4 regions of the Teichococcus aerofrigidensis genome follow, and region 2 is predicted to be linked to each of the others. Evidence: predicted binding sites of a transcription regulator. Region 2 holds the regulator's gene; each other region holds the start of a gene.
What was found. Region 2 encodes LexA, which represses DNA repair genes until DNA is damaged. Its sites were predicted from a motif close to TGTTCTANNTANGTTC; they were not measured.

Region 1 (2,198 bases), on a different contig from region 2:
GGACCGTGCTGGAGGTCAGCGACTCCGGTCTGGGCATTCCGCCGGAGATCCTGCCGCGCATCTTCGAACCCTTCTTCACCAGCCGTGCCCAGCAGGGCGGAACCGGCATGGGTCTCGCCACCGTGCATGGCATCGTCCGCCAGTCGGGCGGCTACCTGACTGTGAGCAGCCGGCCAGGAGAGGGGACCTGCTTCCGCATCCTGCTGCCCCGCGTCGAGGAGGCCGCGCCCCAGGCCGTTGCCGATGGTGCGGCGGAAGGCCCGGTGCCATCCCCCCTGATGGCGGCGGGCGGAACAGCGGCACCCTTGCTGCTGGTCGAGGATGAGGGGCTGCTGCGGCAGCTCGCGGAGCGCAGCCTCCGCCGCGCGGGCTGGGAGGTGGTCGCGGCGCAGGATGCCGAGGCGGCGCTGGAGCTGGTGGAAGCCGGGCTCGCGCCTCGCGCCCTGGTATCCGATGTCATCATGCCCGGCATGGACGGCCTGGCGCTCTGCGGCTGGCTGCGGCATCGCTTCCCGGCCCTGCCGGTCCTGCTGACCAGTGGCTATGCGCCGTCCATGGTCGAGACGGGCGTGGAGGGCGAGGGTCTTCGCTTCCTGGCCAAACCTTATGCGCCGGCCCAGCTCGTGGAGGCGGTGAAGGCCCTGCTTCCACGCTGATCCTCTTGCGGAACGAGGCAGAAGCGAACATATAGGGAACTCGAAATCTGGGGCGGCAGAGAATTAAACCTGGGATTGAATAGCTCTCTGGGTTCACTGACGTCACAGGAAAATGATATCCTGGCCCTGCCTTATCGAATGCATCGCGCCGGGATAAGCACTGAACCGGTCAGTGTCTCCGATCCATATAGACAGCCGCTTGGCGAAGGGGTTCCAGAATGGACAAGAACAAGGCGCTCGATGCCGCGCTCAGCCAGATTGAACGGGCCTTCGGCAAGGGCTCGATCATGCGCATGGGGGCCAAGCAGCAGTCGGACGAGATCGAGGTCGTCCCGACCGGCTCGCTCGGCCTCGATCTGGCGCTGGGCATCGGCGGCCTGCCCAAGGGACGCATCGTCGAGATCTACGGGCCGGAAAGCTCGGGCAAGACGACGCTGGCGCTGCACGCCATCGCCGAGGCGCAGAAGCGCGGCGGCACCTGTGCCTTCCTTGATGCCGAGCACGCGCTGGACCCGGGCTATGCCCGCAAGCTCGGTGTCGATGTGGACAACCTGCTGATCAGCCAGCCCGATGCGGGCGAGCAGGCGCTGGAGATTGCCGACACGCTGGTGCGTTCCGGCGCGGTCGATGTGCTGGTGGTCGATTCCGTCGCCGCTCTGGTGCCGCGCGCCGAGCTGGAAGGCGAGATGGGCGACAGCCATGTCGGCCTGCACGCCCGGCTGATGAGCCAGGCGCTGCGCAAGCTGACCGGCTCGGTCTCTCGCTCCAACACGCTGCTGATCTTCCTGAACCAGATCCGCCTCAAGATCGGCGTCATGTTCGGCAACCCCGAGACGACGACGGGCGGCAACGCGTTGAAGTTCTATGCCTCCTGCCGGCTCGAGATCCGCCGCATCGGCCAGATCAAGGACCGCGAGGAAGTCACCGGCAACCAGACCCGCGTGAAGGTGGTGAAGAACAAGATGGCGCCGCCGTTCCGGCAGGTCGAGTTCGACATCATGTATGGCGAGGGCGTGTCCAAGGTCGGCGAGCTGCTGGACCTCGGCGTCAAGGCGGGCGTGGTCGAGAAGTCCGGTGCCTGGTTCAGCTGCGACAGCCAGCGCATCGGTCAGGGGCGGGAGAACGCCAAGCAGTTCCTGCGCGACAATCCGGCCATGGCCGAGAGCATCGAGCAGCGCATCCGCGCGCAGGCTGGCGTCGTCGCCAACAGCATGCTGGCGGGGCCCGAGGAGGAGGGGGACGCCGCGGCCGCCGAGTAGGGCGGAAGCGGCGCTGCCTCACGCAGTGGCGCGAGTCTGATAAGGGGCCCCGTGGGGCCCCTTGCCATGTCAGCGGCCCAGCAGGCCGCGCAGAATGTCGACTGGCCCGGGGGCGCGCGGGCGGCCGCCTGACGGCGCGGGGGATTCGGCCGGTACCGGGCCGGAATGGCCACCCCGGGCCACGCTCAGCTGCTGCGCGCAATCCGGCAGGCTTCCGGCGGGCCGGTCCGCCAGTTGCTGCGCCAGCCGCCCCAGGACCGAATCGCCGCTTTCCGCCTGCCGG
Region 2 (2,198 bases):
CCTTCGGCCTGTTCCATTTCGGCCGCATCCAGCTCTATGGCGTCGTCGCCAACATGCTCGCCGTGCCGGTGACCTCCTTTCTCATCATGCCCGCCGCCCTGGCCGCGGCCGCGCTGATGCCGCTGCATCTCGAAAGCTGGCCGCTGGCGGTGATGGGATGGGGCGTGGAGGTCGTGCTGTGGGTCGCGCGCACGGTCGCCAGCTGGCCGGGCGCGGCTCTCCTGGCCCGCCCCATGCCGGCCTGGGCCCTGGCCCTGACGAGTTTCGGCATGATCTGGTTGTGCCTGTGGCGGAGCCGCTGGCGCTGCCTTGGCCTTCCGCTGATCGCCACCGGCCTGTGCGCTTCCTTTTGGACCGCGCCGCCGGACGTGCTGGTTTCCGCCGATGCCCGCCTCATCGCCTTTCGTACCGATGGAGCCGTCGTCCTCCACCGTGCCAGCGGGGCGTCGAATTTCATCCGTGACAGCTGGCTTCGAGGCTGGGGAGAGGACGAAGCCGAGCCCTATTCCGACAAAACCGCCGGTGATGACGCGCTCCTGCCATGCGCCGGCCTGATCTGCCGGTTTCAGCCGCGGGAAGGAAGCAGGGCGGCGTTGCTGCTGAAGCCGGCCCGGACCCGCCGTGGCGAGACGGCGCCGCCGGTGACAGCCGCTCCGGCTTGCGGCCAGGAGGCGGCCGTACTGATCTCCCCCGAGCCCATCCGAGGCCGCTGCGAGGGCATTCCGGTCGTCGACCGCTTCAGTGTCTGGCGCGACGGATCGCACGCCATCTGGCTGGAGCCTGGTGGAGCGCGCATCCTCTCGGACCGTGAATGGCGCGGCGACCGCCCCTGGGTTCCCCGGCCGCCGCGCCCGGCCGGGGAACGGCGCCAGGAGAACAAGCCCCTGGGCGTCAGTAGCGCCGAAGCAGACCGATCAGGCGCCCCTGGACCTTGACCCGGTCGGGTCCGAAGATACGGGTCTCGTAGCGCGGATTGGCGGCTTCGAGCGCGATCGAGTTGCCCTTGCGCCGGAGGCGCTTCAACGTCACCTCGGCGTCGTCGACCAGGGCCACCACGATGGATCCAGTATCGGCCGTCTCGTCACGGCGGATGATGACCGTGTCGCCATCCAGGATGCCGGCCCCCTCCATCGAATCGCCAGCGACCTCCAGAGCATAGTGCTCGCCGTTCCCGAGCAGGGCGGTAGGCACCTCGACACTGGTCCCCTGGTCGCGCAGGGCCTCGATCGGCTGGCCGGCGGCGATGCGGCCATAGAGCGGCAGGTGCACCGCGGCCGCGTCAGGGGCGCGCGGGACGCCGGGCAGATTGGAAGCGAAATTGCCGCGGATAACATTGGGTGAGAAGGCCGGGGGCGAGAAGGCCGGGCGCGGCGCCTCCGCCCGCGCCGCAGCGGGTTCGGCCGCCATGCGCGGTCCGGCCATCGCGCTCTCGGGAAGGCGAATGACCTCAAGGGCACGCGCGCGGTGGGCGCGCCGCCGCAGGAAGCCACGTTCCTCCAGGGCCGTGATCAGGCGGTGGATCCCCGACTTGGAGCGCAGCTTGAGGGCCTCCTTCATCTCCTCGAAGGAGGGAGAGAAACCGGTGTCCCGGAGATGCCGGTCGATGAACATCAGCAACTCGTGCTGCTTGCGCGTCAGCATAGGGCGGCTCCCGGAACCAGTGAGGCGGCAGCGAACAAAGCGCGACCGTCCACGATGTTCTACGAAAGTTCCGCATTCGCGGTCAACGGGCAAATGCCCTGAAATCCGAGGCTTGGCTGAATTTCTGAAGGAGCCGCGCAGTTGCCCGGCTCAGATCCCGAACTCGTCCAGCACCAGCACCTCGACCATCGCGCCGGCTTGCAGGGCCGGCGCATGCGGCGGGCGCCGCAGCAGGCCGCCGGAGGCGGAGAGGGTTCGCAGCATGGAACTGTCCTGCCGCGATGCCGCCCGCGCGATCAACCGGCCTTCCCCGTCGCGGGACAGATCCGCGCGCATATAGTCCTCGCGCCGGTCATTCGCGGGAAGATCGTCCGCCAGCATGGCCATCCGGAAGGGAGGGGCGGCCGCCGGCAGGCCGGACAGGACCATCGTCGCCGGCCACAGGAACAGCAGCGCGCAGACAATGGCCGAGACCGGATTTCCCGGAAGCCCCAGCAGCGGCGTGCCCGCCAGATGGCCCCAGATGAGTGGCTTGCCCGGCCGCATGGCGATCTTCC
Region 3 (2,198 bases), on a different contig from region 2:
GCTGGCGATGTCCTCCATCGAATAGGCGTAGGGCGTGAAGGGCAGGCCCAGGGCGATGCCGATGGTGATGAAGGAGAAGACCACCACCAGCAGCCCGGCGCCGTGCTCGATGCGGCTGTACTTGCTGGAATAGAGCAGCGCGATGCTGCCGAGGACGATGATCACCGTCCAGAGGCCGAGGGACGTCCCGCTCATCGGATCGCCGCCGATCGGCAGCATGATGCTCATCGCCAGCGCCACGCCGCCGACCACGCCGCCCATCTGCAGGACCTTGGACAGCGCCATGAGCGCCCAGAGCAGATTGATCCAGCTCAGCTTCCCGAGATGCGGGCCGACCTTGTTGTAGCCCGTCAGCGCCGGCTGGCCGGTGGAGATGGTCCAGCGCGCCAGCTCGATCTGCACCGCCACCTTCACGAAGGTGGAGAAGATCACCATCCAGAGCAGCGCGAAACCGACCGTGGCGCCGAGCGTGGTGGTGACGATCAGCTCGCCCGATCCGACGATGGAGGCACTCAGGATCAGGCCGGGGCCGAGATGCCGCAGCGAGTGCTTCCAGCCGACCGGTGGTTCACGAATGCCTTCGGGTGTCAGGCAATAGGGGTCCTCGGCATCCACCCGGTCGCGAGGGGTGGCTACGGGGTTGTCGGCATTCAAAGGCGCATCCTCCCGGATCATTCAGACGAGGGGCGGCCTGTTCGTGGTCTTGGGCCCCTCTTCTTCCCTATGGCCGGAAGCACGCCACCGGTCAGCCCCACCCGAACCCTCGCTCTCGTGTTTGTGAGCGGCGGGCGGCGAGGAGGATCGCGTCTGGTGGCCGGCATATGTTCGGCTTATGTTCTGTTCCGGCCATTCGCCCCTTCCGCCAGACCGCGCACTGCGCTAGCCCGGGGCGGCCGCGACCGCCCGGAGGATTGCCCATGCCCGACGACCTGAACACCTTGCCCGAAGGCGGCGACGTCCGGCCCACCAACCTCTCCGCCGCCCTCTCCGAGCGCTACCTGGCCTATGCCATGTCCACCATCACGGCGCGCTCCCTGCCGGATGTGCGGGACGGGCTGAAGCCGGTGCACCGCAGGCTGCTCTGGGCCATGCACCAATTGAAGCTGGACCCCGCGGCGGGCTTCAAGAAATGCGCCCGCATCGTCGGCGACGTCATGGGCAAGTACCACCCGCATGGCGACGCCGCGATCTACGACGCCATGGTCCGGCTGGCGCAGGAATTCGCGGCCCGCTACCCGCTGGTCGAGGGCCAGGGGAATTTCGGCAATATCGACGGCGATAACGCCGCGGCCATGCGCTACACCGAGGCCCGCCTCACCGCCATCGCCAGCGCCATGCTGGAGGGCATCGAGGAGAACGCGGTCGACTTCCGCGCCACCTATGACGGCGAGGAGCGGGAGCCGGTCGTGCTGCCCGCCGCCTTCCCCAACCTGCTGGCCAATGGCGCCAATGGCATCGCCGTCGGCATGGCGACCTCGATCCCGCCGCACAATGCGGGCGAGCTCTGCGCCGCCGCGCTGGCGCTGATCGCCGATCCGGCGGCCGGGGTGGACGAGCTGCTGCGGCACATGCCGGGCCCGGATTTTCCCACCGGCGGCGTGCTGGTCGAGAGCGCCGAGGCGGTGCGCGAGGCCTATGCCACCGGCCGCGGCGGCTTCCGCGTCCGTGCCCGCTGGGAGCGCGAGGCGCTGAGGAACGGCGCCTGGCAGATCGTCGTCAGCGAGATCCCCTACCAGGTGGCGAAGTCGCGGCTGATCGAGCAGATCGCGCAGCTTATGGAGGAGAAGAAGCTCCCCCTGCTCGGCGACATCCGCGACGAGAGCACTGATATCGTCCGCATCGTGCTGGAGCCCAAGAGCCGCGCGGCCGATCCCGCCGTGCTGATGGAGACGCTGTTCCGCGCGACGCCGCTGGAATCCCGCGTCTCGCTCAACATGAACGTGCTGGATGCGAGCCGCACACCGCGCGTCATGGGCCTGCGCGAGGTGCTGCGCTGCTGGCTCGACCACCGGCACGAGGTGCTGGTGCGGCGCAGCCAGCACCGGCTGGACGCCATCGCCCGCCGGCTGGAGATCCTCGACGGCTACCTCATCGCCTATCTGAACCTCGATGAGGTGATCCGCATCATCCGTGAGGAGGACCATCCGAAGCCGGTGCTGATCTCGACCTTCGGCCTGACCGACGTGCAGGCCGAGGCG
Region 4 (2,198 bases), on a different contig from region 2:
TCGGATGGCAGGCAGCGGGCGGGCGCCGGGCTGAAGCCGTAGACCGGGCGCCCGCTGGCGACCATGGTGCGGACGGCGCCGTTGCCGTCCTCGGGGCGGTGCCAGCGGTCGGAGCCGTCGCGGCGGAACTCGGCCCAGCTCGGCTCAATCTTGCTGATCCGCCGGTATGGCCGGTCCTGGGCGTCGTCGCCGTCGAACGGTACCTCGTCCGTGCCCTGGATCAGCATGCGCCAGGTCTCGGCGACGGGGACGACCCACTCGGCGTCCGGCACCTCGACCACGAGGACCGCGCCCGGCTCCCGCGCCCTGCCGTGCAGGGTCGGATCGGCCTCGAGCAGGCGCCGGAGCATGGCGTGGGCTGCGGCCTCGGCAGGGTCTTCCAGGCGCACGCGCGATGGCTGGTGGACGGGCGGGGGCGTTGGCTTCCGCGCCTGCGGCGGAACGGGACCGAGGTGGAACGGCTCGTGGCCGATCTCCTCCTCGACGGCTTCGGCCAGCCCTTCGATAGCGAGGTCCAGCGCGTCGCCGGTCAGGGCGGCGGCGCCACCCATGCTGCCGGGCGGCAGGGCAGGTGAGGGGGCGGATGCGGAGGTGCTGGGGATGGGGTTTGGCATGGTGTCACCGCAGGCCCAGGGAGCAGGTCCGGTCGGCGGGCGGCGGCACGACCGGCATGGGCGCGCGCGGGGCGCCGAGGCGATAGAGGCGGTTCAACGTTCGCGCCCAGCCCACGGTCGGCGCGAAGGCCCAAAGGTCTGAGGTCCGGCAGTAGGGGCCGTCCAGCAGCGGATGGCCGGTGACGGCGCCGACAAGGCACATGACCGGGCGCGAGGTCACGGCCCATCCCTCCAGCAGCGGCGCCTCCGACAGCTCCGCCGCCGACGGCATCCCGGCCGCCGCGAGCCGCCGCAGGTCCGCCGCCAGTGCCTCCAGCCTGCTGGCTTCCGCCTCGACGTCGCCGCGCACGGTTCCTCGTTCACCGATGATGAGCATGGTGCCTCCTGTCTCTGATGGGTGGTTGTCGGTGTGTTGGTGGCGGCCCGCGGGAGGGGCCGCCGGGCGCCCTATGCGGGCGCGGGGATGACGACCCAGTGCCCGTTTTCGCGCCCGCCGACGTACCCCGCCGGGCCAGGGGGACCCGGTTCAGTCGCCTCAGGGAAGGGAAGGGCGGTCGTCATACCCAGAACAAAAGCGGAACATCTCGCCCGGCGCAATAGGCATGCGTCGGTGTGATTTGCCAGCAAAGGAGGCATCACCAGCTGCCTTGAGACCGGGTGACAATCCCTCCCGCAAGCCGATCTATCGCCCTGAATCCTTGTGGTTTTCCTTGCAACATTCATGGCGTCGCGGGCCGACACGACGCGTTCGGTGTCGCTGGCTACCGACGGCCATGCCCGAAATCTCGTAGGATCAGATGCCTAGCAGTGGGCGCCGAGTACGCCATTCCAGAGACTGTGCGCCGACCACCGGCCGGGGCGCAGACTCTCAAAACGGCACCAAAAGGCATGTACCTGGGCGCCCATCGTCATTCGGATGCGGCATGTCGCTCCGCGGATCGTGAACAGCGGCTCATCCAGCGAAAACCGCGGTGCGGCAAAACTCCGATCCGGTGGCGCCCCGCGCCTGTGGGCAGCAAGGTTGCACATGGGCTGCCACATGGCCTTCTCATGGCGTCGCCGCAGGGTGCCGCCTCAACCACCCTGTCGGCGCAGGTTCGCGTCCAGCTGAGTGTACCGGGGATCCGTGCTCAGATCCGGATTGGCGTCCAAGACGCGTCTCAGCAGGCGGCGTAGCCCCAGCCCATCCCAGGAGTTCCCCAAGCCATCTGTAATCGCGTCGAGTAGCTTCAGAACGTCATTTGGGAACCGCTCGGGGAGGTCGTTCTCGGCCAAGTTGTGGACAAGGCGGAAGTGCTGGTTGCACCGGACCACCGTGCCCGCGATCAGGTCCACGGCCAGCGGGAAAGCCTCCCCGCTAGCGGCTGCCGCCAGTGCAAGGTTTTCGGAACTGCCCGCGTCGCGCAGGCCGACATCCTTGGGCCAGGCTTCGTCGATCCAGGGGCCAAGTCGGGCTTCCCAGAAAGCCGCTGCCTTCGCCGCGTCATCCGGCATCATGCGGTACAACTGGAACGCGGCGTGGCGGCGTGCCTCCGGATCTGCCGACCGGAGCAGGGATTGGGCTTCCTTTGCCTCGATGAGACC

Region 1: a site for LexA is predicted at 682-697, ahead of recA (recombinase RecA). Genes of this name have one in related genera too.
Region 3: a site for LexA is predicted at 823-838, ahead of parC (DNA topoisomerase IV subunit A). Genes of this name have one in related genera too.
Region 4: a site for LexA is predicted at 1,181-1,196, ahead of ACVMLK_RS00220 (DUF6634 family protein). Genes of this name have one in related genera too.

What each region holds. Positions count from the first base shown of each region.
Region 1 covers NZ_JBSXMU010000070.1:16,697-18,894, forward strand. Annotated here, with positions in the region: gene ACVMLK_RS14365 (ATP-binding protein) at 1-656, shown strand, start outside; gene recA (recombinase RecA) at 875-1,915, shown strand; partial or broken gene ACVMLK_RS14375 (AsmA family protein) at 1,985-2,198, opposite strand, start outside.
Region 2 covers NZ_JBSXMU010000006.1:28,180-30,377, reverse strand. Annotated here, with positions in the region: gene ACVMLK_RS02995 (ComEC/Rec2 family competence protein) at 1-935, shown strand, start outside; gene lexA (transcriptional repressor LexA) at 892-1,641, opposite strand; gene ACVMLK_RS02985 (molybdopterin molybdotransferase MoeA) at 1,792-2,198, opposite strand, start outside.
Region 3 covers NZ_JBSXMU010000048.1:17,649-19,846, forward strand. Annotated here, with positions in the region: gene ACVMLK_RS11870 (Nramp family divalent metal transporter) at 1-654, opposite strand, end outside; gene parC (DNA topoisomerase IV subunit A) at 918-2,198, shown strand, end outside.
Region 4 covers NZ_JBSXMU010000001.1:42,697-44,894, forward strand. Annotated here, with positions in the region: gene ACVMLK_RS00210 (AAA family ATPase) at 1-350, opposite strand, end outside; gene ACVMLK_RS00215 (hypothetical protein) at 453-575, shown strand; gene ACVMLK_RS00220 (DUF6634 family protein) at 619-990, opposite strand; gene ACVMLK_RS00225 (hypothetical protein) at 1,689-2,198, opposite strand, start outside.